Regions from separate parts of the Delftia tsuruhatensis genome, predicted to be linked through region 2. Evidence: predicted binding sites of a transcription regulator. Region 2 holds the regulator's gene; the other holds the start of a gene.

Region 1 (14,333 bases), 2.9 Mb from region 2:
CGCGTACAGCAGGCCAACCCGGCGGCCCTGCGCCTGCTGGGACTGGCCGACGGGCACGGCCTGCCCTTCGCCCTGGAGGCACATGCGGGCTGGCAGCGGCTGCAAGACGCCGTGGCACAGAGCTTCGCCCAGAATCTGCCGATCTCGGCGGCCGTCCATCTGCAGTCCATCGGCCAGGAGGGCATGACGGGCCTGCACCTGCGCACCTGGCTGACCGAGGTCGCGGCCGTGCCCGAAGCACAAGACCCCGACGAGCCCGCGCTGCTGCAGCAGCTGTGCGTGGTCTTCCTGCACGACCTGCGCGAGCTGGAGGCGCGGCTGCGCACCGAAAAGCTGGCATCCATGGGCCGCATGTCCGCCGCCGTGGCCCACGAGATCCGCAACCCGCTGGCCGCCATCACCCAGGCCAACGCCCTGCTCTCGGAGGACCTGGCCCAGGAGCCGGCCCAGCAGCAGCTGTGCCGCATCGTGGGGCAGAATGCCGAGCGCCTGGCGCGCATCGTCGAGGATGTGCTCAACATCGCCCGGGCCCAGCAGCACATCGGCGAAACCCATGCCGGCCTGCTCGACCTGGACCAGCACGTGGCCCAGGTCTGCCAGGAATGGCAGGCCCAGGGTCAGCCCGCACGCCTCGTCCAGCTCCATCTGGACGCCAAGGCGAGAAGCGTGGTCTTCGATCACGAGCACCTGCGCCGCATCCTCGTGAACCTGATGGACAATGCCCAGCGCTACCGCAGCAGTGCGCAGGACGCACATGCGCTGCAGGTGCTGACCGGCGCGCCGGCAGCAGGCCAGATCTGGCTGCAGGTCTGGAGCGATGGCGCGGCGCTGGAGCCGACGGTCCAGCGCCATCTGTTCGAGCCTTTCTTCTCCTCGGAGAGCCGCTCCAGCGGCCTGGGCCTGTACATCTGCCGGGAGCTGTGCCAGCGCTACGATGCCGGCATCAGCTACCAGCGGCTGTCACGGCCCACGCCGCGCGGCCTCGTCGAAGGCAATGCCTTCAGCATCGTGTTCCGCGCGGCGCCGGCCTCGGCACTGCCGGCCTCCCTGTTTGACCAGATTGTGGTGTGATGTCCGTGAACTCCCAGCCCGCAGCCGCCTCGATCCTCGTCGTGGACGACGAGCCGGATCTGCGCACCCTCTATGAACTGACCTTGCTGCGCGAAGGCTACCGCGTGGAGACCGCCGCCAGCGTGGGCGAGGCACGCGAGCAGCTTCAGACCCAGCGCTTCGACGTGGTCATCACCGACATGCGCCTGCCCGACGGCATGGGCATGGAGCTGCTGCAGGATCTGCGCCAGCAGCAGCGCCGCGAACGCTGCGTGGTCATGACGGCCTACGGCTCCGCCGAGAACGCGGTGGAGGCACTGCGATCAGGTGCCTTCGACTACCTGACCAAGCCCGTGGATCTCAAGCAATTCCGCCAGGTCGTGGCCTCGGCCGCGCAGGGCGTGGGGGGCGTGCCCCCGCCGGGAGCCATGCCGGCGCGCGCTCCCTCCATGGCGCCGGGCGCCGGCCCCGTGCTCAGCGGCAGCGGCGCGCTGGATGCCATGGTCGGCGACTCGCCGGCCATGCAGGCCGTCAAGCAGCGCATCGCCAAGGTGGCTCGCGGCATGGCACCGGTGCTGGTGCACGGCGAGTCGGGTACGGGCAAGGAGCTGGTGGCGCGTGCCCTGCACGCCTGCAGCCAGCGCGCCAGCGGGCCCCTCATCGCGGTCAACTGCGGCGCCATTCCCGAAAACCTCCTGGAAGCCGAGTTCTTCGGCGCGCGCAAGGGCTCCTACACCGGAGCCACCCAGGACCGCGATGGCTACTTCCAGGCGGCGCGCGGCGGCACACTGTTCCTCGACGAGATCGGCGACCTTCCCCTTCCCATGCAGGCCAAGCTGCTGCGTGCCATCCAGGAGCGCCGCGTGCGCGCGCTGGGCTCCACGCAGGAGGAGGCCGCCGATGTGCGCATCGTCAGCGCCACGCACCGCGATCTCGCCGCCGACGTGCAGCAAGGACGCTTTCGCCAGGATCTGTACTACCGCCTCAACGTCATCGAGGTACTGCTGCCCCCGCTGCGCGAGCGGCGCGAGGATCTCCCGGCCCTGTGCCGCGCGCTGCTGGCGCGGCTGTCCCAGGAATCGGGCCTGCCCATGCCCGAGATCGATGCCCGCACGCTGGAGCAGATCGCCAGCCTGCCGCTGCCCGGCAATGTGCGCGAACTGGAGAACCTGCTGCACCGCGCCATCACGCTGGGCGAGGACGGACCGCTGCGCATAGACCCCGAGATGCAGCTGCCCTGCGGCACGCCGCCAGCTCCGCCGCTGCCGCCACCCGGCGGATCGCAGGACAGCAACGGGCTCGTAGCGCCACAGCCCGCCGAGGCCGGCCTGCCACGGGATCTGCAGGCCTGGCTGGACGAACGCGAGCGCGGCATCCTCGTGCAGGCACTGCAGGAAAACGGCTTCAACCGCACGGCCACGGCCGCACGGCTGGGACTGAGCCTGCGCCAGATCCGCTACCGCATAGAGCGCCTGAACATCGCCCTGCCCGGCGACGCCGGAGCCGAAGCGGACGGAGGCGGCCATGGCGAATCCTGAGCCACAGGCTCCGCTCCACGCCGCAGGGATCTGGCAAGGAGGCTGGCTGGCGCAGGCCCGCCACCTGCCTTCACCCAACTTCGGGGAACGTCCCGCGCAGGCGCGGATCGATCTGGTGGTCGTGCACTCCATCAGCCTGCCGCCCGGCGAGTTCGGCACAGGCGCGGTACAGCAGCTGTTCACGAACCGGCTCGACTGGGACGCACACCCCTACTACCAGGGCATACGCGGGCTGGAGGTGTCGGCGCATTTCCTCATCACGCGCCAGGGCGAGATATGGCAGTTCGTCGACTGCGACGCACGTGCCTGGCATGCCGGTGCCTCGTGCTGGCGCGGCCGGGACCGCTGCAACGACGACTCCATCGGCATAGAGTTGGAAGGCCTGGAAGGCCTTCGCTTCGAGCCCGCGCAGTATGCGGCGCTGGACACCCTGTGCGAGGCCATCGCGCAACGCTATCCGGTGGCCCATCTCGCCGGCCACGAGCACATCGCACCGGGACGCAAGCACGATCCGGGGCCGGGCTTCGACTGGCCTCGACTGCGCCGGCTGCTGGCCAGCCATGGCCCGACATCGCACTGGCAGCTTCCCCCGGGCACCGACCACGCCCCAACGTAAGCGCACACCCTCTTCACAAAGCCTGCCGGGCAATGCTTCCCGTCAGGCTTTTCCACAGGCAGAGCCGAGGCCGGTTGTCAATCCAGGATGGAACCGATGTGGCGTGCAGCCGCATCACGGCGTTGCCGGAACTTTTTTTACAAATGCATGCACATGCCCCAGCCCCACTGTCCATGGGGCTTTCAGCGGACCGTGCACCCCGGGGTCAAGGCTGCCGCGGCTTTCGGCGGGACAGGGCCCGCAAGCCTCCGTGCTGCCGTCATCTGCTGCTATGGCTTGCGTGTGGCGCACCATTTTGGCGCGGTACAAAAAGCCGGTTTTGCGGTTGTGAGGACCCCGTGTACATGAGACGGCGATACACTACAGGTAGTGCTCCAGAGCACGCTGGACACCATATCTAGTGTTCACAAGTTGTGAACACCCTGTGAAAACGGTGTGCACATCCGGCCCCCGAATCCATCTCTCGGCAAGTCTGCCCCCAGTGCAGGCCCGCGTCTGTCCTATCCACAAACACCCGTTGAGGAAACTCATGCAAGAAGCACTGAATTCTTTGGCTCCCGCTGCGCACGGTGATGCTGCCAATCCTTCCTCCCCCAGCCACCTGTCCGCCCAGGACGGCTACCAGATCATCCGCCGCAGCGGCGACGTGGTGCCCTTCACTCCGCAGAAGATCGCCATCGCGCTGACCAAGGCCTTCCTGGCCGTGCGCGGCGCCCAGGGCGCGGCCTCGGCCAGCGTGCGCGAGACCGTGGATGAGCTGACCCAGGCCGTGGTGCGCGCCCTGCTGCGCTCGCGCCCGGGCGGCGGCACCTTCCATATCGAGGACGTGCAGGACCAGGTCGAACTGGGCCTGATGCGCGGCGGCCACCATGATGTAGCACGTGCCTATGTGCTGTACCGCGAGCGCCGCAACCAGGAGCGCGCCGAGCAGAAGAAGGCCGCCGAGGCCGCCGCTGCCGCCGCTGCCGCGCCGGCCCCCGTGCTGCATGTGACCGACAACGGCCAGCGCGTGCCGCTGGACCAGGCCCGCCTGCGCGCCCTGATCGAAGCCTCCTGCAGCAACCTGAACGCCGACATCCAGGCCGCGCCGATCGTGGCCGAGACGCTGCGCAACCTCTATGACGGCGTGCCGATCGAGGAAGTGTTCAAGGCCTCCATCCTGGCCGCGCGCACGCTGATCGAAAAGGATCCCGACTACACCTATGTCACCGCCCGCCTGCTGCTGCACACCATCGTGCGCGAGGTCATGGGCCGCGACGTGCAGCCTGCCGACATCCAGGCCGCCTACGCGGACTACTTTCCCGGCTTCATCCAGAAGGGCGTGGACAACGAACTGCTCAACCCCGAGCTGCTGAAGTTCGACCTGCCGCGCCTGGGCGCCGCGCTCAAGGCCGAACGCGACCAGCAGTTCGACTACCTGGGCCTGCAGACCCTGTACGACCGCTACTTCCTGCACGTGCGCAAGACGCGCATCGAACTGCCCCAGTCCTTCTTCATGCGCGTGGCCATGGGTCTGGCGCTGCAGGAAGACGACCGCAATGCGCGTGCCATCGAGTTCTACGAGCTGCTGTCATCCTTCGACTTCATGAGCAGCACGCCCACGCTGTTCAACAGCGGCACGCTGCGTTCGCAGCTTTCCTCGTGCTACCTGACCACGGTGCCCGACGACCTGGACGGCATCTACGAATCGATCAAGGAAAACGCCCTGCTGTCCAAGTTCGCGGGCGGCCTGGGCAACGACTGGACGCGCGTGCGCGCCCTGGGCTCGCGCATCAAGGGAACGAACGGCGAGTCGCAGGGCGTGGTGCCCTTCCTCAAGGTGGTCAACGACACGGCAGTGGCCGTGAACCAGGGCGGCAAGCGCAAGGGCGCGGTCTGCACCTACCTGGAGACCTGGCACCTGGACATCGAGGAGTTCCTGGAGCTGCGCAAGAACACCGGCGATGACCGCCGCCGCACGCACGACATGAACACGGCGAACTGGATTCCCGACCTGTTCATGAAGCGCGTCATGGAAAAGGGCCAGTGGACCCTGTTCTCGCCCTCCGACGTCGGCGACCTGCACGACCTGTTCGGCGCCGCCTTCGAGCGCGCCTACACCGCCTACGAGGCCAAGGCCGACAGCGGCGAGCTGAAGCTGTTCAAGCGCATCCCCGCCGTGGACCTGTGGCGCAAGATGCTGTCCATGCTGTTCGAGACCGGCCACCCCTGGGTCACCTTCAAGGATCCCTGCAACGTGCGCTCGCCCCAGCAGCACGCCGGCGTGGTGCATTCATCCAATCTGTGCACCGAGATCACGCTGAACACCAGCGACACCGAGACCGCCGTCTGCAACCTGGGCTCGGTCAACCTGGCACGCCACATTGCCGACGGCGCCATCGACCACGACAAGCTGCGCAAGACCATCAACACGGCCATGCGCATGCTCGACAACGTGATCGACATCAACTACTACGCCGTGCAGAAGGCCAGGGATTCCAACCTGCGCCACCGCCCCGTGGGCCTGGGCCTGATGGGTTTCCAGGATGCGCTCTATGAAATGCGCATCGCCTACGCCAGCGACGCGGCCGTGGAGTTCGCCGACCAGTCGATGGAAGCCATCTGCTACTACGCCTACCAGGCATCGACCGAGCTGGCCAGGGAACGTGGCCAGTACTCCAGCTACAAGGGCTCGCTGTGGGACCAGGGCATCCTGCCGCTGGACACGCTGAACCTGCTGGAGAAGGCGCGCGGCGGCTACGTGGAGGTGGACCGCTCGGCCCGCCTGGACTGGGAAGCGCTGCGCGCGAAGATCGCCCGGCACGGCATGCGCAACTCCAACTGCGTGGCCATCGCTCCGACGGCAACCATCTCCAACATCGTCGGCGTCGATGCCTCCATCGAGCCGTCGTTCGGCAACCTGTCGGTCAAGTCCAACCTCTCGGGCGAATTCACCGTCATCAACCAGTACCTGGTGCGTGACCTCAAGCGCCTGGGCCTGTGGGACGACGTGATGGTCATGGACCTCAAGCACTTCGACGGCTCGCTGCGTCCCATCGACCGCGTGCCACAGGACGTCAAGAACCTCTACGCCACGGCCTTCGAAGTCGAGCCCACCTGGCTGGTCGAGGCCGCCGCACGCCGCCAGAAGTGGATCGACCAGGCCCAGAGCCTGAACATCTACATGGCCGGAGCATCGGGCAAGAAGCTGGACGACACCTACAAGCTGGCCTGGCTGCGCGGTCTGAAGACCACCTACTACCTGCGCACCACCAGCGCCACCAACATCGAGAAGTCCACGGTGCAAAGCCGCGTGCTCAATGCCGTCCCCTCGGCGGCAGCCGCACAGCCCGCCGCCGTGAGCACCTCCAGTGCCCTGGAAGCCGCTGCCGCCGCCGCGCGCGCCCAGGCCCCGGCGACGGACATCAAGTTCTGCGCCATCGACGATCCCGGCTGCGAAGCCTGCCAGTAAGCCAGGCCACGCAAAGCCCCGCATCGGGGCTTTGCGCCGCCCGCCAGCCAGCGCTGTGCGCGGTATCGCCGCCACGGACCTTGGGCCCGCTCAACACGCAAGGCCACCCATGGTCCTACATTGACCGGGGCGAAAAGAGAGAGATCTTTCGCACCGAATGAACTGAACATATGCCCCAGGGCATGCCGGAGAACCATGCAATGCTGACCTTTGACGACGACGCCACCCTCTCGAACACGCCGGCAGGCGCCGGAGCGGCAACCGCGTCCTCCAGCACACACCAGCGCGTCAACGCCGCCGACAAGCGCATCATCAACGCCAAGACCGACGTCAACCAGCTGGTGCCGTTCAAGTACAAGTGGGCCTGGGAAAAGTACCTGGCCACCTGCGCCAACCACTGGATGCCGCAGGAAGTGAACATGAACCGCGACATCGCACTGTGGAAGGACCCCAACGGGCTGACCGAGGACGAGCGCCGCATCGTCAAGCGCAACCTGGGCTTCTTCGTGACGGCCGACTCGCTGGCGGCCAACAACATCGTGCTGGGCACCTACCGCCACATCACGGCACCCGAATGCCGCCAGTTCCTGCTGCGCCAGGCTTTCGAGGAGGCCATCCACACCCATGCCTACCAGTACATCGTGGAGTCGCTGGGACTCGATGAAGGCGAGATCTTCAACGCCTACAACGAGGTCAAGTCCATCCGCGACAAGGACGAGTTCCTGATCCCCTTCATCGAAGCGATCATGGACCCCGACTTCAAGACCGGCACGCCCGAGACCGACCAGACCCTGCTCAAGTCGCTGATCGTCTTTGCCTGCCTGATGGAAGGCCTGTTCTTCTACGTGGGCTTCACGCAGATCCTCGCGCTGGGCCGCCAGAACAAGATGACGGGTGCCGCCGAGCAGTACCAGTACATCCTGCGCGACGAGTCCATGCACTGCAACTTCGGCATCGACCTGATCAACCAGCTCAAGCTCGAGAATCCGCACCTGTGGACGGCCGAGTTCAAGGAAGAAATCACGGCGCTGTTCGTGAAGGCCGTGGAGCTGGAGTACCGCTACGCGGAGGACACCATGCCGCGCGGCGTACTCGGCATGAACGCATCGATGTTCAAGGGCTACCTGCGCTACATCGCCAACCGTCGCGCCACGCAGATCGGCCTGGAGGCACTGTTCCCCAACGAGGAAAATCCCTTCCCCTGGATGAGCGAGATGATCGATCTGAAGAAGGAACGTAACTTCTTTGAGACACGCGTCATCGAGTATCAAACCGGAGGCGCACTTTCCTGGGATTAATCGCTTCTCTGCAGGCACAATGCAATCCATGACGCGCTTCACGCTTTTGCAACACCGATGGTGTTGCGGCGTGGGGCGTCTCCGTGTTCATTGCGATGCGTCACTCCACATCGCTTTGAATCGCTTCGGAGCCCCGTACCCCGAAGTGTTTTGTGCAAATCAACGAAGGAGAAGATGATGGCAACTGCGAAGAAGACGGCCTCCACCAAGGCCCCCACCGACAAGAAGACCACCGCCAAGAAGGCGGCTGCTCCCAAGGCTGAAGCCGTGAAGAAGACCACGGCCACCGCCAAGGCAGCGCCCGCCAAGAAGGCTGCTGCGCCTGCTGCGAAGAAGGCCGCCGCTCCCGCTGTGAAGAAGGCAGCCGCTCCTGCCAAGAAGGCTGCCGCGCCTGCTGCAAAGAAGGCTGCCGCTCCCGCCAAGAAGGCTGCTGCGCCTGCTGCGAAGAAGGCTGCCGCTCCCGCCAAGAAGGCTGCTGCGCCTGCTGCGAAGAAGGCCGCCGCTCCCGCCAAGAAGGCTGCCGCGCCTGCTGCGAAGAAGGCCGCCGCTCCCGCCAAGAAGGCTGCCGCGCCTGCTGCGAAGAAGGCCGCCGCTCCCGCCAAGAAGGCTGCTGCGCCCGCTGCGAAGAAGGCCGCCGCTCCCGCCAAGAAGGCTGCCGCGCCCGCTGCGAAGAAGGCCGCCGCTCCCGCCAAGAAGGCTGCCGCGCCCGCTGCGAAGAAGGCCGCCGCTCCCGCCAAGAAGGCTGCTGCGCCCGCTGCGAAGAAGGCCGCCGCTCCCGCCAAGAAGGCTGCTGCGCCCGCTGCGAAGAAGGCTGCCGCTCCCGCCAAGAAGGCTGCTGCGCCCGCTGCGAAGAAGGCTGCCGCTCCCGCCAAGAAGGCTGCCGCGCCCGCCAAGGCCGCAGCAGCGCCGGCCAAGGCCGCCGCTCCTGCAGCTCCGAAGAAGGCCGCGCCCAAGAAGGCCGCTGCGCCCAAGAAGGCTGCTGCTGCTCCCGCAGCCGCTCCCGCCCCTGCAGCCGCTCCCGCAGCCGCAGCGCCCATCGCGCAAACCCGCCTGGCTCCTCAGGCCGCATGGCCCTTCCCCACGGGCAACAAGCCCTGAGACTTTTCCGGTCTCAAAGCAAAAAGCCCGGCTCTTTCGAGCCGGGCTTTTTTCATCGCCAGACCATCCATCAGGGCTGATCGAAGTCCAGCACGTAGTTCTGCGGCCCGCGGCTGGCGATCTTGAGCGCCCCCAGGCGGTTGCCCAGCTCGGCGCAGCGCACCAGCTCCCAGCCGCGCTCCAGGCCGAACAGCAGGGCGCCGCGCCATGCGTCGCCGCAGCCCGTGGGGTCCACCACGGCCGCCGCCTGCACCGGAGCCACCAGTGTCTTGTCGCCATGCACCCAGACCTCGCAGCCCTCCGCGCCCAAGGTGACGATCAGGCCCTGCACCTGCTCCGAAATCTGCTCCAGACTCCAGCCCGTGCGCTCGCTGAGCATGCGTGCCTCGTAGTCGTTCACGGCCACCCAGTCGGCCTGCTCGATGAAGCTGCGCAATTCCTGCCCGTCGAACATCGGCAGGCCCTGGCCCGGATCGAAGACGAAGGGGATGCCGGCGGCCTTGAATTGCTGGGCATGCTCGAGCATGGCCTGGCGCCCATCAGGCGCAATGATGCCAACACGCACATGCTCCTTGAGTTGCGGCGTGATCCGGTTGCCGTGGGCCTGCATCATGGCGCCCGGGTGGAAGGCCGTGATCTGGTTGTTGTCGCGGTCCGTCATGATCATGCACTGGGCCGTGTGCGTGTCCTGCAACTGGCCGATGTGCGCGGTCTGCACGCCCAGCGCCTTCAGGCGCTGCACATAGTCCTCGCCATCGCTGCCCACCATGGCCATGGGCCAGGCATCGCCGCCCAGCAGACGCAGCGCATAGGCGATGTTGCCCGCGCAGCCGCCGAAATCGCGGCGCAGCGTGGGCACCAGGAAGGACACATTGAGGATGTGCAACTGGTCGGGAAGGATCTGGTCGGCAAACCTTCCATCGAAGGTCATGATGTTGTCGAACGCAAGCGATCCGCAGATGAGAGCGGCCATGGTGCCTCGGCTTTCTTGAAAAGTCAGGGGAATTCAGGGATAAAAAACCAGTGCGCGGTAGCCGGCGACAGCCGCCTCCAGGCCCTGTACCTCGACCGGAGCGGTCACGCTCCACTCGCCGTGGCCTTCGATCTGCGCGGGCGCGCCGAACTGCTCAAGCCGTATCACGCGCCGCAGCAGCAGCTTGTCCTGCGCATCGGTGAGCGTGAGCTCCACCGCCGGCATGGCCACGGGAAAGTCGGAGCGGTTCTCCAGGCTCAGGCTCCACTGGTACTGGCCAGTGCGTGGAAGCTGCCTGAAGCCCGAGCTGCCGATGACCACGTCACCGATCTGGCGGCGCGGCTGCAGCTCGCAACCGGCCAGGGAGCACAGCGCCTGCAGCGTCGGCGCCAGCGCAGGGTGCTGCACGGCCAGCGCATCGCGCTGGCTCCACATGACCTGGCCCGCCAGCACCGCCACGCCCGCCAGGCTGCCCAGCAACAGAACTGCGCGCACCGCAGGCCGGCGCCAGAACGCCTTGCGCCGGGCCTGGCGCACGAAGCCGGGCTCGGCCTCGGGCAGTGCGGCTGCGGCTTCGCCGGCTTCGCTGTCAGGCCAGCGGGAGAACTGCGGCGAGGGGACAGACACGGCGCAGGTCTCTGCGGCCTGCTGCGGGTCTTGCGCAGCTGGTGCCCCGGCAGGCGCGCGCTCCGACCGGACATCGACGCCACCTGCCAGCACCCCATCACTGCGCTCATCGCGCTGCGGCGGCAGGGTACCGGCCTCGGCCGGCGATGCAGCAGAGGCGGGCAGGCCGGCAGATCCGCTCAGGCTGGCCGCAGCCAGCAATTCATCCGCAAGCGACGCAGCAGGCTGTTCCTGTGCTGCGGCTTCAGCCCGCATGGTGGTTGCGGGTGCAGCGGCTGGCTCGGGCAAGGCAGGTGGCGGCGAGGGCTCCGGCGCCGCAGGCGGCTGTGGTGATGCCGTCGCACCCGCCCTGGCGAGCTCGGGGCCGGAGGTCTTTGCCAACGATGCCTTCCCCTGCAAGCCCACCGGGGCGGTCGGCAGCCACATCGACTCCCGGAACTCGCGGATGTCCTCGTCCTCGGGCTGGAGGTCATGGCGCGCGGCACCACCGTCTGCCGCATGTCCGGGCGCATGCACGGAAGCCGCGGGCAGGGGCTGCAGGTCCTCGGACGCGTCGAACACTTCATGGCAGACGCCACAGCGCACCCACCCCTGCGAAATGCGCAGTTGGTCGGCAACCACTTTGAAGCGGGTTCCACAGGCGGGGCAGCGGGTGACTTGGCTCATCAGCGATCGATTGTAGGCAGCTGCTGGCGGACCGCGCCATGAAGGCAGCGGCCACGCAGGGACTCGGGGCCGGTATCAGCCGGGGCGGCGCGCGGTCATCAGGATCCAGCCGTCCTCGCTGTCTGCGACCTCCAGCGCCAGATAGGGTGCGTAGGCTTCCTGGAGTTCCTCGGCCTGCCGCTCCAGGATGCCCGCCAGCACCAGATGCCCGCCAGCGGCCACGCGCGCGCACAGCAGCGGTGCCAGCACCTTGAGCGGCGTGGCGAGGATGTTGGCCAGCACGGTGCGGTATTCACCGGACACGGCATCGGGCAGGCCCGCCTTCAACTGCACCGCGTTGGCGTCGGCGTTGTAGCGCGTGGACTCCACGGCCGCAGGGTCGATATCGACCGCATCGATGTCGGTGGCGCCGAACTTGGCCGCGCCGATGGCCAGGATGCCCGAGCCGCAACCATAGTCCAGCGTGCGGCCCAGGCCGCCCTGGGGCTGGCGTGCGATCCAGCGCAGGCACATGCGCGTGGTCGGATGCGTTCCCGTACCGAAGGCCAGGCCCGGATCCAGCCGGATGCTCACGCGCGCCTCGGGCGGCAGCTCGTGCCAGGTGGGCACGATCCAGAACTCGGGGGTGATGTCCACGGGCGCGAACTGGGACTGCGTCAGGCGCACCCAGTCCTGCTCGGGCACCTGCTTGACCGCGATGATGCTGCAGCCCTCGAAGAAGTCCTGGGGCAGCAGCAGTTCGCGCGCTTCCTCGGCCGCTTCCTGCGAGGGGAACAGCGCCACGAGACGGCTGCGCTGCCAGCCATCCTTGGGCGGGGGCATGCCGGGTTCGCCGAACAGCGCCTGCTCGGCCTCGGTCTGAGCGTCGGCGTCCTCCACCGACACGCTCAACGCATCCAGTGCGTCCAGCGCGTCGCTGAGGGTCTCAACCCGGTCTTCCGGGCACAGCAGGCTCAACTCGAACATGGGCCCATCCTTTCCTATGCAATAAATGAAAAAGCTGGCCTCCGTCGCCGGGGGCCAGCATGCATGGTCAATCGGGTGACCCGCTCAACGCTTGTTGGCGCTGCGGTGCGCCAGCCACTCTTCCAGGTAGTGGATGTTGGTGCCGCCTTCCATGAACTTGGCGTCCACCATCAGGTCCTGGTGCAGCGGAATGTTGGTCTTGATGCCTTCGACCACGGTCTCCAGCAGCGCCGTGCGCATGCGCGCCAGCGCCTGTTCGCGCGTATCGCCATGGACGATGATCTTGCCGATCATGGAGTCGTAGTTGGGCGGCACGAAGTAGTTGTTGTAGACATGCGAGTCCACGCGCACACCCGGGCCTCCCGGTGCGTGCCACATCGTGATGCGGCCCGGCGAGGGCATGAAGTTGTACGGATCCTCGGCGTTCACGCGGCACTCGATCGCATGGCCCTTGAGCTGGGCATTGATCTGGCGCTGGGTGAAGGGCAGCTTCTCGCCCGCGGCCACCATGATCTGGGTGCGCACGATGTCCACGCCGGTGATCAACTCGGTCACCGGGTGCTCGACCTGCACGCGGGTGTTCATCTCGATGAAGTAGAACTCGCCGTTCTCGTAGAGGAACTCGAAGGTGCCGGCGCCGCGGTAGCCCAGCTTCTTGCAGGCTGCGGCGCAGCGCTCTCCGATCTTCTCGACCAGGCGCCGAGGAATGCCGGGAGCCGGAGCTTCCTCGATGACCTTCTGGTGGCGACGCTGCATGGAGCAGTCACGCTCGCCCAGATAGACCGCATTGCGGTGGTTGTCGGCCAGGATCTGGATTTCCACATGGCGAGGGTTCTGCAGGAACTTCTCCATGTAGACGGCCGGATTGCCGAAGGCAGCGCCGGCTTCCGCCTTGGTCATCTGCACGGCATTGATCAGCGCCGCCTCGGTATGCACCACGCGCATGCCTCGGCCACCGCCACCGCCCGCGGCCTTGATGATCACCGGATAGCCCACGGCCTTGGCAATGCGGCGGATCTGCACGGGATCGTCGGGCAGTTCACCATCCGAGCCAGGCACGCAGGGCACGCCAGCCTTGATCATGGCCTGCTTGGCCGAGACCTTGTCGCCCATGGTGCGGATGTTGTCGGGCGTGGGGCCGATGAAGGTGAAGCCGCTCTTTTCCACGCGCTCGGCGAAGTCGGCGTTCTCGCTGAGAAAGCCGTAGCCAGGGTGGATGGCCTCGGCATCGGTCACTTCCGCGGCCGAGATGATGGCCGGCATGTTGAGATAGCTCAACGGCGAAGGCGCCGGGCCTATGCACACGGCTTCGTCGGCCAGCTTGACGTACTTGGCGTCTCGGTCGGCTTCGGAATACACCATCACCGCCTTGATGCCGAGTTCACGGCAGGCGCGCTGGATGCGCAGGGCGATCTCGCCCCGGTTGGCAACCAAAATTTTCTTAAACATGAAGGTCCTCGCGGCCGGGTGCCTGCGCCGGTACGCAGGCGGCAGCCGTCAGTTGAGCCAATTGCTCTGTCGCGCCGCGGCATGCGTTCGCGCCAGGGCGTCGTGCCGCTTGCGGCATCGCTCGCCTGCTGATTATTCGATGACGAACAGAGGCTGGCCGTACTCTACCGCCTGGCCATTCTCACCCAGGATGCGTGTGATGGTGCCGCTCTTGTCGGCTTCGATCTCGTTGAGGATCTTCATCGCCTCGATGATGCAGATGGTCTCGCCTTCCTTGACCTGGTTGCCCACTTCCACGAAGGGCTTGGCACCCGGGCTGGATGCGCGGTAGAAGGTACCGACCATGGGCGACTTCACCACATGGCCCGAGACTGCGGCTTCGGTTGCAGGAGCTGCCACGGGCGCGGCAACAGGTGCTGCGACGGGCGCTGCCACGGGCAGGGGGGCCGCCTGCACGGGTGCGGCGACATAGTGCTGAACCACGGCGCCTTCGCTCTTGACGATCCGGACCTTGCCCTCTGCTTCGGTGATCTCCAGTTCCGACACGTTCGATTCGGACACCAGATCAATGAGGGTCTTGAGTTTTCGCAAATCCATGGGA
Region 2 (14,333 bases):
CGCCTGTGCGACCTGCGCCGGCGTCAGTTCGGCATCATCCAGCCGCGCCTGCATGTACTGCCTGGCGTCGGCCAGGCGATCGCCGGTGATGGGCTCCTGGGCCCACAGCGATGCAGACAGCCCGTGCAGCAGGGCCGAACGCAGATGGCGGGCCGCCTGCGTGCAGCGGGGCTGCGGCAGCGCTGCAATCTGGCGCACCAGGGAGGCCGCCAGGATGCCCAGGGGACTGGAGCCCGCCAGCACCCTGGGGCGCCACCCGTCCGCTCCCGCGATGCGCGTCCAGTTCAGGGGCAGGCGCACGCAGATGCTGGACATGCCGTGCTCATAGCGCCATTCGTGCGGCTGGTCGGCATGCCACACGATGACGTCGCCGACGTTCTGGACGGTGCGGTACCCGCCCGTGTCCAGGACCACCGGTCCCGCACCGAGGACGGAAACGAAGCAGGCATCCACCCGTCCGTGCCGCAGGCTGCGCGCGCTGCGGCCTGGCGGACGGATGAGCTCCAGCAGCAGCAGCCCTGCGATGTCCGCGCTGGCCAGGCGCATGCGACCCTCCGGCTGGCGGGCACGGGTGCTGCGCGCGGCAGGGTACATCAGGCGATCGGTGAGTGCGCTGTAGCTGGCGAAGTTGTCGCGGTCGGCGACACGCGACGAGTCGAAATGGACCTGCATTCGGAAAATCCCCCGCATGGCGCCCGAGGCGCACAGGGCAGTGTTCCCCAGGCTGGCGCCTGCGGCCACACGGATTTTCACCTATCGAATCTGGATGCCTCATAGCTTTCGAGCATAGGGTGCCGTCCATGCAGCCGATGTCCCTGCGCAAGCCCGCCAGCGGCGCGGGCATAATCATCGGCCTATGAGCGGCAACACCTTCGGCACCCTATTCACAGTCACCAACTTCGGCGAATCGCACGGCCCGGCCATAGGCTGCGTGATCGATGGCTGCCCGCCCGGCATGGCGCTGAGCGAAGCGGACATCCAGTTCGACCTGGACCGCCGCCGCCCCGGCACCAGCAAGTTCGTGACCCAGCGCAACGAGCCCGACGCGGTGGAGATACTCTCCGGCGTCTACGAAGGCAAGACGACCGGAACGCCCATCTCGCTGCTCATCCGCAATACCGACCAGCGCAGCAAGGACTACTCCAACATCGCGCAGAGCTTCCGGCCCGGCCATGCCGACTATGCCTACTTCCAGAAGTACGGCATCCGCGATCCGCGCGGCGGCGGCCGTTCCTCGGCGCGCCTGACGGCGCCCACGGTCGCCGCGGGCGCCGTGGCCAAGAAGTGGCTCAAGGAGAGGTTCGGCACCGAGTTCCGCGCCTGCATGACCCAGGTGGGCGAGCTGTCGCTGCCGTTCGAGAGCTGGGAGCATGTGCGCAACAACCCCTTTTTCGCCCCCGTGGCCGATGTCTCCCGCTATGAGGAGTACATGGAGGCACTGCGCAAGTCGGGCGACTCCTGCGGCGCCGCGCTGCGCGTGCAGGCCAGCGGCATGCCGGTGGGCCTGGGCCAGCCCTTGTACGACCGGCTGGACGCCGATATCGCCTACGCGATGATGGGGCTGAACGCCGTGAAGGCCGTGGAAATCGGCGCGGGCTTCGATAGCGTGGCCCAGCGCGGCACCACGCATGGGGATTCCCTCAGTCCCGAGGGTTTTCGCAGCAACAACGCAGGTGGCATCGTCGGCGGCATCAGCACGGGCCAGGACCTGGAGGTGCGCATCGGGATCAAGCCGACCAGCTCCATCATCACGCCGCGCGAATCCATCGACGTGCATGGTCAGAGTACCGAGGTCATCACCAAGGGCCGTCACGATCCCTGCGTGGGCATCCGCGCCGCGCCCATCGCCGAGGCACTGCTGGCACTGGTGGTGATGGACCATGCGCTGCGCCACCGCGCCCAGTGCGGAGACGTGGATTCGGGCCTGGCGCCGATTCCTGCAGCGGCCCCCTGAGGCACCCCAAGAAAAAAGCCGCCCGAGGGCGGCTTTTTCGTCTGCGAGGCCCCGGCCATCAGCCGGGATTGCGCACCTCATCCATGACGTTCTTGAAGTCGTCCACATCCTCGAAGCTGCGGTAGACGCTGGCATAGCGGATGTATCCCACCTTGTCGAGCAGCTTGAGCTCGCGCATCACCATCTCGCCCAGGCGGCTGGACAGCACTTCGCGCTCGCCCATGTTGCGCAGTCGTTCCTCGATGCGTTCGATGGCGGCATCGATCTGTTCGGTGCTCACGGGGCGCTTGCGCAGCGCGATCTTGAACGAGCCCAGCAACTTGTTGCGCTCGTATTCGATGCGCCGCCCGTCCTTCTTGGCGATGGCGGGAAAGCTGACCTCGGGCCGCTCATAGGTCGTGAAGCGCTTGTCGCAGCCGCCGCATTGGCGGCGACGGCGGATGAAGCCCCCATCCTCGGCCTCGCGGGTCTCCACGACCTGGGTGTCCGGATGGCTGCAGAAAGGGCACTTCATGGCGGTTCTCTATGCGCAGCTCAGGCGCCGTAGACCGGAAAGCGCGCCGTCAGCTCGGCCACCTGGGCGCGAACGCGTGCCAGGTTGGCCTCGTCGTTCGGGTTCTCCAGCACGTCGGCCAGCAGGTTGGCCGTCAGGCGGGCTTCCTCTTCCTTGAAGCCGCGCGTGGTCATGGCGGGCGTGCCCACGCGGATGCCGCTGGTGACCATGGGCTTTTCCGGGTCGTTGGGGATGGAGTTCTTGTTGATCGTCATGTGGGCGGCACCCAGCGCGGCTTCGGCTGCCTTGCCCGTGATGCCCTTGGCGCGAAGGTCCACCAGCATGACATGGCTTTCCGTGCGGCCGGAGACGATGCGCAGGCCACGGGCCGTCAGCGTTTCGGCGACGACCTTGGCATTCTTGACGACCTGTTCCTGATAGGCCTTGAATTCGGGCGACAGTGCTTCCTTGAAGGCCACGGCCTTGCCGGCGATGACATGCATCAGCGGGCCGCCTTGCAGGCCGGGGAAGATGGCGCTGTTGATGGCCTTCTCGTGCTCGGCCTTCATCAGGATCACGCCGCCGCGCGGGCCGCGCAGGCTCTTGTGCGTGGTGGTGGTGACCACGTCGGCGTGCGGCACGGGGTTGGGGTAGACGCCTGCGGCGATCAGGCCGGCATAGTGGGCCATGTCCACCCAGAAGATCGCGCCGACTTCCCTTGCGATCTTGGCGAAGCGCTCGAAATCGATGGCCAATGCGTAGGCCGAGGCGCCGGCCACGATGATGCGCGGCTTGTGCTCGCGCGCCAGGGCTTCCATCTTGTCGTAGTCGATGGCTTCCTCGGCGTTCAGGCCATAGGAGACCACGTTGAACCACTTGCCCGACATGTTCAGCGGCATGCCGTGCGTCAGGTGGCCGCCTTCGGCCAGGCTCATGCCCATGATGGTGTCGCCGGGCTTGGCGAAGGCCATCAGCACGGCCTGATTGGCCTGGGAACCGGAGTTGGGCTGCACATTGGCGGCTTCGGCGCCGAACAGCTTCTTGACGCGGTCGATGGCGAGCTGCTCGACCACGTCCACGTTCTCGCAGCCGCCGTAGTAGCGCTTGCCCGGGTAGCCTTCCGCGTACTTGTTGGTGAGCTGGGAGCCCTGGGCTTCCATCACGGCGGGCGAGCAGTAGTTCTCGCTGGCGATCAGTTCGATGTGTTCTTGCTGGCGCAGGTTTTCGGCCTGGATGGCGGCAAAGACTTCGGCGTCGACCTTCTCGACGGTATTGGTGCGTTGAAACATGGCAGTCCTGTGAACTTGAAATTCCCTTGAGGCCAAGGGCTGCCCAGGCGAACGGCGGAACACTCCAAGCCACGTCCGTCTGGACAGGACCCGGGCGGTACGCTCCCCGGTGGTTCACAGAAGGTGGTCCCTGCCGGGCCTTCTGCTGGTTTCCACGTCAGCGGCAGCCTGCATGAAGCGGCTGCGCCTATCGCCAGTTGCGTACCCCGTTAGTGTAGCTGAGCCGGCGCTGCCGCTTGCGCCGCGGTTGCGCCGGTGACGCCGCTTTTGCGTGCGGCGCTTTGCGGTGCGCGCCGTGGCCACCATGAAAAAAGCTGGCCTCGGCCAGCTCCAGTCGTCATCTCGCGGCGGGGCGCGGCTACAGGGCCGGCTCCTGGGTTTGCAGTGCTACCTGCTCGGTGCGCACGGACGGAATACCCGAGCTCACGGGTACCGGTGCCTGTGTGGCGGCGGCCTCGGTGGCCGTGGCTGCTGTGGCGGGTGTGACAGGCTTGGTCACCGCGACCTGGACCGCCGGCTTGGGCTGCTCGATCTTGGCTGTCATCAAGGGCACCGCGCGCATGCCTGCCGCAAGGCGCAGGCGCTGGTGCTCGGCCAGCACCTTGGCGGCGTAGCCACCATCGGTGGGCAGATTGGCCGCGCCCACGTAGTAACGCAGGCCGCCCTCGATGGAGCCGGCGCGCTCTATGCATTCCTTGAGCACGCGCACGCCCACGCGCAGATTGCTCACGGGATCGAACGCAGCGTTCTGGCCACCGAAGTTCTCGTACTTGTCGGTGTGCACCGTGGTCATCACCTGCATCAGACCCTGCGCGCCCACGGCGCTTTGTGCGAACGGGTTGAAGCTCGACTCGATCGCCATGATGGCCAGGATCAGCGTGGGATCCAGGCGGTTGGCCTTGCCCAGGTCGTAGGCCTCGCTGACCAGGGCAGCGATGGGCTCCGGCGCCACGCGGTATTTCTTGCTGAGCCAGAAGGCCACGGCCGCCTGCTCCTTGGGCAGGCTCTTGGGATTGGTCGCCGTCGCGCGCTCGCTGGCGGCGAGCTCGACGGGCATGCCCAGTTCGGCCGTCTGGCGGGCGGTCAGCCAGGAGCGCAACTGGCTCTCTCCGGCATCGCGCAGATCGGGACGGGCGAACAAGGTGATGGCCAGAAAGGCCACAGCCAGGCCCAGCAGGGCGAAGCTGTTGTGGATGATGGCAAGAAAACCGTTGGCCACATCGATGGCGAACGTTCGCGCGGCGGCGAAGAATTTTCCTGACGCTGGCATAGCTTTTTCCTTTCTAGGGGCGCCAGCCCGAAACGGCCTTCGCCGGGAAGCGAAGGCCGTTGAGGCCGGCACCCTGGATTGGGTGCTGCGGATCCGGGAGGCGGGGTGCGCTGGGCACCTTGGCGATGCAGGCCTGCGGGATCTGCTCAGTCGTGAGGCAGCGGAAACAAAAAACGCTCTATTCGAGCGCTGGCGGATTCTAGGAGGTCACTAAATACATGGTCAATACTATGATGTGAATTTCTTAGATCGATGAATTATAAAAAAGCATGGATGCAAACACAGGTTGAAGGGGTTTGAGAGCGGTTGGTGTGCTATCGAAATACACGGCTTCCGAGCTGCACGGGGTGCACGTGAAATTGCAATCAAATGCAAAAGCACTGGCCTGAGGGCTCGGGGCAAATCTATATTGGAGGCGACTGCTCAGGCAGTCGTTCCGCCAAGGCGGAAGACGGGTAAAAGTGGCGTCCGACGGTTCGGGCGCAGTCGTTCAAGTCTTCCTCCGCGGCCTTCCTGGAAGCAATCTCTTGCTTCCAAGCAGCAAGGACCATCCTCTCCTTGACTGCGGAAAACGGCCAGGCCTTGCGCCTGCCGTAAAGCCCGGAAGCCGGTTCAAGGCTTCCGGGCTTTGTCGTTCCAGGGGCGCTGCAACGTCAAGAAATGTGCCGCGACACCGGCCAAGGTGTTGCCGGCGCTTCAATTTCTGGTGCAATGGCAGCCATTGGCCCCTGCCGGCAGCAGAGGCCGTATCCGTTAACGAACCCCATGCAATCTTTTCTTTTCAGGAACCGCTGGCTGCGCAGGCTGGTCATCACTCTTGCAGTCTTTGTCCTGCTGCTGCTGTTGCTGTGGGCGCTGGTGCCTGGCATCGCCAAGAGCCAGCTGGAAAAGCAGGCCTCCGCCAGGCTCGGCCGCGCAGTCACCGTGGGACGTGTGGAATTTTCGCCCTGGTCGCTGGAGCTGACGCTGCGCGATCTCCGTGTGGCTCGGGCGGCTCAGGAAGGGGCGTCGGCGCAGGACGAGCCATCGACATCCCAGTTCCAGGTCGATCGCATCTATGTCAATGCCAGCATCCAGTCCCTGCTGAGGCTGATGCCCGTGCTGGACGCCATCGAGGTCGATGCACCGGTGCTGCGGCTGACCCAGCGCAGCCTGGGGCATTTCGACGTGGACGACGTGCTGGCCAGACTGTCGCAGCCCAGTGATCCCGAGCCGTCCGGACCGGTGGGCTTCGCGCTGTACAACATCGCGCTCAGCGATGGCCGGGTGGAACTGCAAGATGATCTGCAGGAGCGCCAGCACACGCTGGACCAGTTGCAGCTGCGGCTGCCCTTCATCAGCAACCTGGAGTCCAAGCGGGACATCAAGGTCCTGCCGCATCTGTCCTTTGCGCTCAATGGCAGCCGCTTCGAGTCCAGCGCCCAGAGCACGCCTTTCACGGACCAGCGCCGGACCGCGGTCGACCTGAGCTGGCAGGGCGTGGACCTGGCGCCCTATCTTGGCTACGTACCCTCCAGTGCGCCCATCCGGCCGAGTGCCGGCGTGCTGGACACGAACCTGCACATCGCCTTCGAGCAGGATCCCCAGGCCGTGGTGCGTATCAGTGGCGAGATCAGCCTGTCCGGCGCCGAACTGCGCGACCGTGAGGGTGCGCCGCTGCTGCGCTTCGAGCGTCTGGCTGCCGTTCTCAAGAATGTGCAGCCTCTGCAGTCCATTGCGGAGCTGGAATCCGTGCAGTGGAGCGCGCCGGAGGTCTTTGCATCCCGCGATGCCCGTGGCCGGATCAACTGGCTGTCCGCAGCACAAGGGCCTGCGGCGGTGGACGGCGCGGCCGCCGATGCTCCGCAGCAGGCCCCGGACAAGCCCACCGATGCGCGGCAGCCGTGGCAGGTGGCCCTGGGCAGGCTCGTGATCGCCGATGCCACCGTGCATTGGCGTGATGCGGCACCCGACGCCGGGAAGGCTGGCGCGGCCTTGCAGGCGCGGCAACTGTCAGTGCACGCGCGTGACATACGGTGGCCCATGGAGCAGCCGCTGAGCTTCGATGCGGGCCTGCTCTTGCAGGCCGGTGCGGCCGCGCCGGATGCCAAGCCTGCGCAACTGATGCTCAGTGGCGCCTTGACCGACAAGCAGGGCCGACTGGCTATCTCCGCGCGGCAGCTGCCGCTTCAACTGGCGGCGCCCTATCTCTCTGCCCATCTCGCGCCCGAGCTGTCGGGCGTGCTGGAGACGGATGCCGGCCTGGGCTGGAACGGCTCTGCCATGGTGGCGCATGTGGCCCGGCTTGCCGTGGAGCAGTTGAGCCTGAAGGACAGGGTCGCACCGGTGGCCGTCGCACAATTGCAGCTGGACCAGGTGCAGGTCGATCTGGCCCGCCAGCAGGTCGCCGTGGGGCGCGTGGCATTGCAAAAGCCGCAAGTGGCCGTGGCGCGCGACACGCAGGGCCGATGGATGTACGAGCAATGGCTGCCGACCACGGCGCCGGCGCCAGTGCCGCCCGGCCCGGGCAAGGCCGCGTCCAGGCCCTGGGCGCTGAAGTTGCAGGCGGTGGAGGTGGATGGCGGTGCGGTCACGCTGCGCGATGCTGCGCCCATGCGGGGAGCCGATGCACCCCGCAGTGTCTCCCTGGACCTGAGCTCGCTGCGCCTGCGGCTGGGAGCCATCGAACCGCTCGCCGCCAGGCAGGCGACCACGCCGCTGGAGCTGTCCGCCCACGTGGGGTCGGGACGCCGCGTCCAGGCGGGCTCCCTGAGTCTGCGCGGTGACCTGGGGCTGGCGCCGCTGTCGCTTCAGGGCAAGGTGCAGGCGCGCAGCCTGCCATTGCATGCGCTGGAGCCCTATTTCGCCGACCTGCTCAATGTGGAGCTGGTGCGTGCCGATGGCAATTTCACCGGCCAGCTGCGCTTTGCCAGCCTGCCGGTCGGACCCGAGCTGGCCGTGCAGGGCGATGTCGAACTCAGCGAACTGCGCATGCGCTCGGCGTTGGCCTCGCCTGTGCAGGCCGCAGATGCCGCCCCGGCGGCGCCGCGTTCTGCCGCAGGTGCCGTGGCCGCCGTGCTCAGTGAATCCACGGCGGATCGCGCAGCTTCCTCGGGGCTGGGATTGCGTGACGAGCTGCTGGCGTGGAAGACGCTGGCCGTGCGCGGTCTGGATCTGCAGATGCAGCCCGCGCAGCCGCTGCGCCTGAGCGTGCGCGAGACGGCTCTCAGCGATTTCTTTGCGCGTGTCATCGTGCAGCGCAATGGCCGCATCAACCTGCAGGACATCGTCAAGTCGGCCAAGTCAGAGCAGTCGCTGGCGCAGAACGCGGTGCCCGCTGCCGATGGCGCTGGCACGTCGGCGCAGGCCGCGTCTGCTGCCGTTCCTGCGTCGGGTCCGGCCCCCATCGTCAACGTCGGCCCCATCGTTCTGACAGGGGGCAGGGTGCAGTTCTCCGACTACTTCATCCAGCCCAACTACTCGGCCGATCTCAGCGAGCTGGCAGGGCGCCTGAGTGCCTTCTCGTCGCAGCAGACCTCCGGGCAGCAGGGGCCGCAACTGGCGGATGTGGAGTTGCGTGGCCGTGCCCAGGGCACCGCTTTCCTGGAGATCACCGGCCAGGTCAATCCGCTGGCCAAGCCGCTGGCCCTGGACATCCGTGCCCAGATGCGCGATCTGGAGCTGCCGCCTCTGTCTCCCTATTCCATCAAATATGCGGGCCACGGCATCGAGCGCGGCAAGCTCAGCATGGACGTCGACTACAAGATCGAACCCGACGGCCAGCTCACGGCGCGCAACAAGCTGGTGCTGCACCAGCTGACCTTCGGCGAGCCCGTGCAAGGGGCTCCGGCCTCGCTGCCCGTGCGCCTGGCCGTGGCGCTGCTGGCTGACCGCAATGGGGTCATCGACCTGGATCTGCCGGTCAGCGGCTCGCTCAACGACCCACAGTTCCGGCTGGCGCCGGTCATCTTCAAGATCATCGGCAATCTGATCATGAAGGCCGTCACCGCGCCGTTCTCGCTGCTCTCCGGTGCCTTTGGCGGCAGCAGCGAGTCGGGCGTGGTGGCCTTCGCGCCGGGCCGTGCCCAGATCGATGCCAAGGCGCGCGAGAGCCTGGACAAGGTGGTTGCCTCGCTCAAGGAACGTCCCGCGCTCAAGCTCACCGTGATCGGGGAGGCGCGCGAGGCACAGGACCGGGAGGCATGGAAGCAGGCGCAGCTCGATCGCCTGCTGCTGGCGCAAAAGCGCCGCCAGGCCCTGCGCGATGGCAGGTCGGCGGAGTCCGTCACCGAAGTGTCCGAAGCGGAGGTGCCGACACTGACCAAGGCGTTGTACAGCCGATCTGACTTTGCCAAGCCGCGCAATGTCATCGGCATGGCCAAGGATCTGCCCACGGACCAGATGCGCAGCCTCCTGCTTGCCCAGATCAGTGTTCCCGACGACGCGATGCGGGAGCTGGCACTGGCGCGCGGCGTTGCTGTGCGAGACTATCTGGCACAGCAGCAGTTGCCGCTGGAGCGGCTGTTCCTGGGAGCTCCCAGGCTGGACTCGCAGGACCAGGAGTGGAGTCCGCGCGCCCAGCTCAGCCTGTCCACGCAGTAGCCCGGTTTTGGCTGTGCTCCAAATAACGGCGAGAATATGGTTTTCCCGGTCCGGCTAGCATGCCCGCATGCAGCCCGGCCGGCCCGCGTCTGGCAGCCCGTGGCTGGCAGGCATTCAACGATTGATTCATGTCTTCTCTTTCCCCCCGCAGCACCATGTCCGATGCACCTGAAGTGAGCCCTGCTTCTGCCAAGAATCCTGAACAACACCCCTTGGACGTGCTCACGGGCGGCGCCTTCTCCGCTGAAACCTCGGGTGACCGGGCCGCGCGCATCCGCGACTGGCTGGCCACCCAGCCCACGGTCGATCAGCTGCAGGACGTACTCAAGGAACTGAGTGCGCGCGACAAGGGCGCAGCCCGCGCGGTGCGTGAGCGCCTGGACGAGATCCGCCGTACCAAGGACCAGGAAAAGATCGCCGTGGAATGGGCCGAAAAGGCCCAGGCGCTGCTGGTCGCATCGCCCTTCAACGCGGCCGAGGCCGCTGCCTGGCAGCGTGACGCCGCCAAGGCGGGTGCGCCGCTGTCGCGCGAGCCGCTGTCCCAGTTCAAGGCCCGGCTGGCCGAGCGTGTCAAGGCCATCGAGGAGCTGCAGCACCGTGTCCAGGTGCAGCGCGAGGTGGCTGTCTTGCTGGCCCAGCGCATCGAAGTCCTGTCCACCAAGCCCTGGCGCGACGCCCAGGCCGTGCTGGACAACCTGCGCACCGACGTGGCCCGCTGGCAGGAACAGGCCGGTGAACTGACCGGCGACGGGAACTGGGCCAGTGTGGATGGCCGCTTCCCGCCGCAGCTGGAGGCTGCCAGCGCGCAGTTGATCCTGGTCTGGGATGCCTTCCAGTCGGCCCTGGCGCAGACCGAGGCGGCAGCCGCCGATGAATCCGCACCGTTGCCGACCGTGCCCGTCTGGGCGGATGAGCTGCGCGTGGCGCGCGGCCTGCCTCCTGAAGCCGTGGCCACCGAGCCTGCCAAGGCACCGGCCGCTGCCCGTGGCCCGGCCCAGCCCAAGGGCAAGGCATCTGCAGAGCAGGTGGCGGCAGCTGCCGCGGCCCTGACCCAGGCGCTGGAGCAACTGCAGGCCCAGACGGCCGCTGGCCAGGGCCAGGCGGGTTCTGCCGCCGTACTGGCTGTGCGTGCCGCCATCAAGGCCCATGGCCGCCTGGTGGACGATGCCCTGGTCACCCAGGTGCACGAGGCGCTGCTGGCGGCTGGTGAGTCCGAGGGCTGGCCGCGCCAGAACGCCGACAAGCTGCGCGAGGAACTGGTGGCCAAGGCGGAGGCTTTGCTGAACCGGCCTGAAGGGCAGGCACTGGGTGGCCGCAAGATCCAGGAATCGCTGCGCAACCTGCGTGAGCAATGGAAGCTGGCCGATCAGGGCAGCGCAGCCAACCATGCGTTGTGGAAGAAGTTCGACGAGGCCTGCAACGCAGCGCACAAGGTGGTGGAGGCCTGGCACGAGAAGCTGCGCACCGAGACCACCCAGTCCAAGGCGCAGCGTCTTGCGCTGATCGAAGAGGTCAAGGCCTGGGCCGCGCAGCATGCGAACGGTGAAGACCTGAAGGGCGCGGCACGTGCGCTCAGGCAGTTCGCCGAGCGCTGGCGTGAAAGCGGCCATATCGGCGAGAAGCTGTTTGCCGAGCTGCAGCCCCAGTTCAAGCAGGCCATGGCGCTGGCCGAGGCTCCGCTGCATGCCGCGCAGAAGGACAGCCTGCAGCGCCGTCATGCCATGATCGACGAGGCCACGGCCCTGGGCGCGGCGCCCAGCCTGCGCATCGATGCCGTCAAGGCGCTGCAGCAGCGCTGGCAGGCCGAGGCGCAGGCTGTGCCCCTGGATCGCAAGCACGAGCAAAAGCTCTGGGATGCCTTCCGCAAGCCGTTGGACGAAGCCTTCAATCGCAAGGGCAGCGAGCGTGGTGCCCGTGCCACCTCGGTGGCTCTCAGCGACCATGATCGCCGTGTGCTGGAGGCATCGCAGGCGGTGGAAGCTGCCAATGCATCGGGCGATGTACAGCAGATCCGTGCCGCTGTGGAGGTCTTGGAGGAGGCGCTGCGCGGCCGCGCCGATGCATCCGTCCAGGCTGCTGCGGCCTCGGTGCCTGCGGCGGCGAATGGTGCTGAAGAAGCGGCAGCCAGGCCGGTGACGGTGCGCCCCGTGGTCGCCGTGCGTGGCGATGACCGCCCGGGCATGAAGAAGGAAGACAGTGGTGCCGCGCGCACCGGTCGTCCTGGCGACCGCCGCGATGGCGGACGTGGTCGTGATGGCCGTGACAGCCGCGAGGGGGGCGGACGCTTCGGGCGTGAAGGGCGCGAGCCTCGCGAGGATCGCGGTCCCCGCCTGGCGGATCCGGCTTTCCGCGCCCAGCGTGAAGCCATGGAACATGCCCAGGAAGCGCTGCGCAAGCTCGCGGCACAGGCCCATGGCGAAGCGCTGACCCAGCTGCTGGCGGCCTGGCAGGCGCGTGATGCGGCCCAACTGCCTGCGGCCCAGCAACTGGGTGGCCGTGTCTCGCCCCAGGTCCGCAGCGCCTGGTCTCAGGCCCTGGGCCAGGCGCCTCAGGGCGATGCGGGTGACGCGCTGCTGCGCCTGGAGATAGCAGCCGACGTTCCCACGCCGGCCGAGCACCTGACCGCGCGCCGCGCGCTGCAGCTGCAGTTGCTGACGCGCCGCAACGATCCTTCTCCCCAGGAGACCTGGGGCCGCGATGCGGCTCGCGTGCTGGCCTCCGCCCGTGACGAGGGTAATGCCCGTCGCCTGCAGAATGTGCTCAGGCAGCTGCTGCGCAAGTGACGATGGCGGGCCTGGTCCCGCCCACTTGAAGAAAAAGGAGCCAAGGGCTCCTTTTTCTTGTGCGTGAAAGAAGGATGGCCCGAGGTGCGAGGCCGGTGGTGTCAAAGAAAAAGGCCGTTGCTTGCGCAACGGCCTTGTCAATTTTGGTGCCCAGGAGAGGACTCGAACCTCCACGGAGTTACCCGCTAGTACCTGAAACTAGTGCGTCTACCAATTCCGCCACCTGGGCATTTCAGAGTATGTGCAAATTATATAGCGTGAAATCTCTGCCCCAGGCCAGTTTGCAAAGTTTTTTTATCCATCCGCCGACCGGGTGCGGGTCATGCTGTCGTGCGGGCGGAGCGGGCAAAGAAAAAGGCCGCTGCTTGCGCAACGGCCTTGTCATGTTTGGTGCCCAGGAGAGGACTCGAACCTCCACGGAGTTACCCGCTAGTACCTGAAACTAGTGCGTCTACCAATTCCGCCACCTGGGCATTTCAGAGTATCCGTGGATTATATGGCGTGAAAACCGTGCTCCAGGGAAGGTTGCAAAATTTTTTCGAAGCCTGGGTGGGGCAGTCTTGCAGGTCAATAGAAAAAGGCCGTTGCTTGCGCAACGGCCTTTTCATATTTGGTGCCCAGGAGAGGACTCGAACCTCCACGGAGTTACCCGCTAGTACCTGAAACTAGTGCGTCTACCAATTCCGCCACCTGGGCTTGCTGAAGCTGGGATTCTACTGCATTTTCTGCATCAGGATCCTGATCTTCAATTTTTCTTGAGACTGTCGTTGACCAAGGCATGAAGCAGGGGAGCTGTCTTCTGTTGAAGATAGTTCCTCAGTTCATCGCAACCTCTGCAGGTTGTCGTTAAACTTGGTGCCCAGGAGAGGACTCGAACCTCCACGGAGTTACCCGCTAGTACCTGAAACTAGTGCGTCTACCAATTCCGCCACCTGGGCATCTCAGGAAAGATTTAGATTGTACACCAAAAAAATGAACCCTCGCGCAAAAAGTGCCGACGTGAACGAAGAGATCTGGGGCAGTGTGCAGGGGCACCGAGACGGGCACGGTTTCGTCATCCGCGATGACGGCGAAAGCGACATCTTCCTGCCTCCCAACGAAATGCGTGCGGTGCTGCACAAGGACCGGGTCAAGGTCCGCATCGTGCGCCAGGATCGGCGCGGCCGTCCCGAAGGGCGGGTGGTAGAGATCGTCGAGCGTCCCGCTCACAACATCATCGGGCGCTTCCTGCAGGAAAGCGGCGTCTGGCTCGTGGCTCCCGAGGACAAGCGCTACGGCCAGGACATCCTGATCCCCGCCAATGCCACGGGTTCCGCCAAGATCGGCCAGGTGGTCGTGGTCGAGTTGACCGAGGCGCCTGCGCTGTTCGGTCAGCCCGTGGGCCGCATCATCGAAGTGCTGGGCGAGGTCGATGATCCTGGCATGGAGATCGAGATCGCCGTGCGCAAATACGGGGTGCCCCATGTGTTCTCCGACGCCTGCCTGGCCCAGGCCAAGGCGCTGCCCGACAAGGTGCGGCCGGCGGACCGCAAGAAGCGCATCGATCTGACTGATGTGCCGCTGGTGACCATTGACGGCGAGGATGCGCGCGACTTCGACGACGCCGTCTATTGCGAACCCGCCAAGGTCGGGCGCAGCAAAGGCTGGCGCCTGCTGGTGGCCATTGCCGATGTGAGCCACTATGTGACCACCGGCAGCGCCATCGATGTCGATGCCTATGACCGCGCCACCAGTGTCTACTTCCCGCGCCGCGTGATCCCCATGCTGCCCGAGAAGCTGAGCAACGGCCTGTGCTCACTGAATCCCGACGTTGATAGGCTGTGCATGGTCTGCGACATGCTGGTCACCGCCAAGGGGGAGGTCCATGCCTACCAGTTCTACCCGGCGGTGATGCACAGCCATGCGCGTTTCACCTATACCGAGGTGGCGGCCATCCTGGCCAATACCCGTGGCCCCGAGGCGG

Evidence for each region. Region 2 encodes NrdR, which represses ribonucleotide reductase genes. Its sites were predicted from a motif close to CACNANATNTNGTG; they were not measured.
Region 1: the regulator NrdR is predicted to act here: its motif matches at 3,594-3,607, upstream of L1Z78_RS23335 (ribonucleoside-diphosphate reductase subunit alpha).

What each region holds. Positions count from the first base shown of each region.
Region 1 is NZ_LR813084.1:5,117,166-5,131,498, forward strand. It holds gene L1Z78_RS23320 (sensor histidine kinase) at 1-1,071, shown strand, start outside; gene L1Z78_RS23325 (sigma-54-dependent transcriptional regulator) at 1,071-2,588, shown strand; gene ampD (1,6-anhydro-N-acetylmuramyl-L-alanine amidase AmpD) at 2,575-3,204, shown strand; gene L1Z78_RS23335 (ribonucleoside-diphosphate reductase subunit alpha) at 3,734-6,655, shown strand; gene L1Z78_RS23340 (ribonucleotide-diphosphate reductase subunit beta) at 6,856-7,953, shown strand; gene L1Z78_RS23345 (hypothetical protein) at 8,131-9,051, shown strand; gene L1Z78_RS23350 (carbohydrate kinase family protein) at 9,122-10,024, opposite strand; gene L1Z78_RS23355 (zinc-ribbon and DUF3426 domain-containing protein) at 10,058-11,317, opposite strand; gene prmA (50S ribosomal protein L11 methyltransferase) at 11,393-12,283, opposite strand; gene accC (acetyl-CoA carboxylase biotin carboxylase subunit) at 12,368-13,732, opposite strand; gene accB (acetyl-CoA carboxylase biotin carboxyl carrier protein) at 13,865-14,329, opposite strand.
Region 2 is NZ_LR813084.1:1,899,504-1,913,836, forward strand. It holds gene L1Z78_RS08560 (AraC family transcriptional regulator) at 1-672, opposite strand, end outside; gene aroC (chorismate synthase) at 857-1,954, shown strand; gene nrdR (transcriptional regulator NrdR) at 2,013-2,468, opposite strand; gene glyA (serine hydroxymethyltransferase) at 2,489-3,736, opposite strand; ZMP/ZTP riboswitch at 3,771-3,947, opposite strand; gene L1Z78_RS08580 (lytic transglycosylase domain-containing protein) at 4,095-5,006, opposite strand; gene L1Z78_RS08585 (DUF748 domain-containing protein) at 5,772-9,587, shown strand; gene L1Z78_RS08590 (DUF349 domain-containing protein) at 9,743-12,370, shown strand; tRNA gene L1Z78_RS08595 (tRNA-Leu) at 12,515-12,599, opposite strand; tRNA gene L1Z78_RS08600 (tRNA-Leu) at 12,759-12,843, opposite strand; tRNA gene L1Z78_RS08605 (tRNA-Leu) at 12,982-13,066, opposite strand; tRNA gene L1Z78_RS08610 (tRNA-Leu) at 13,224-13,308, opposite strand; gene rnr (ribonuclease R) at 13,343-14,333, shown strand, end outside.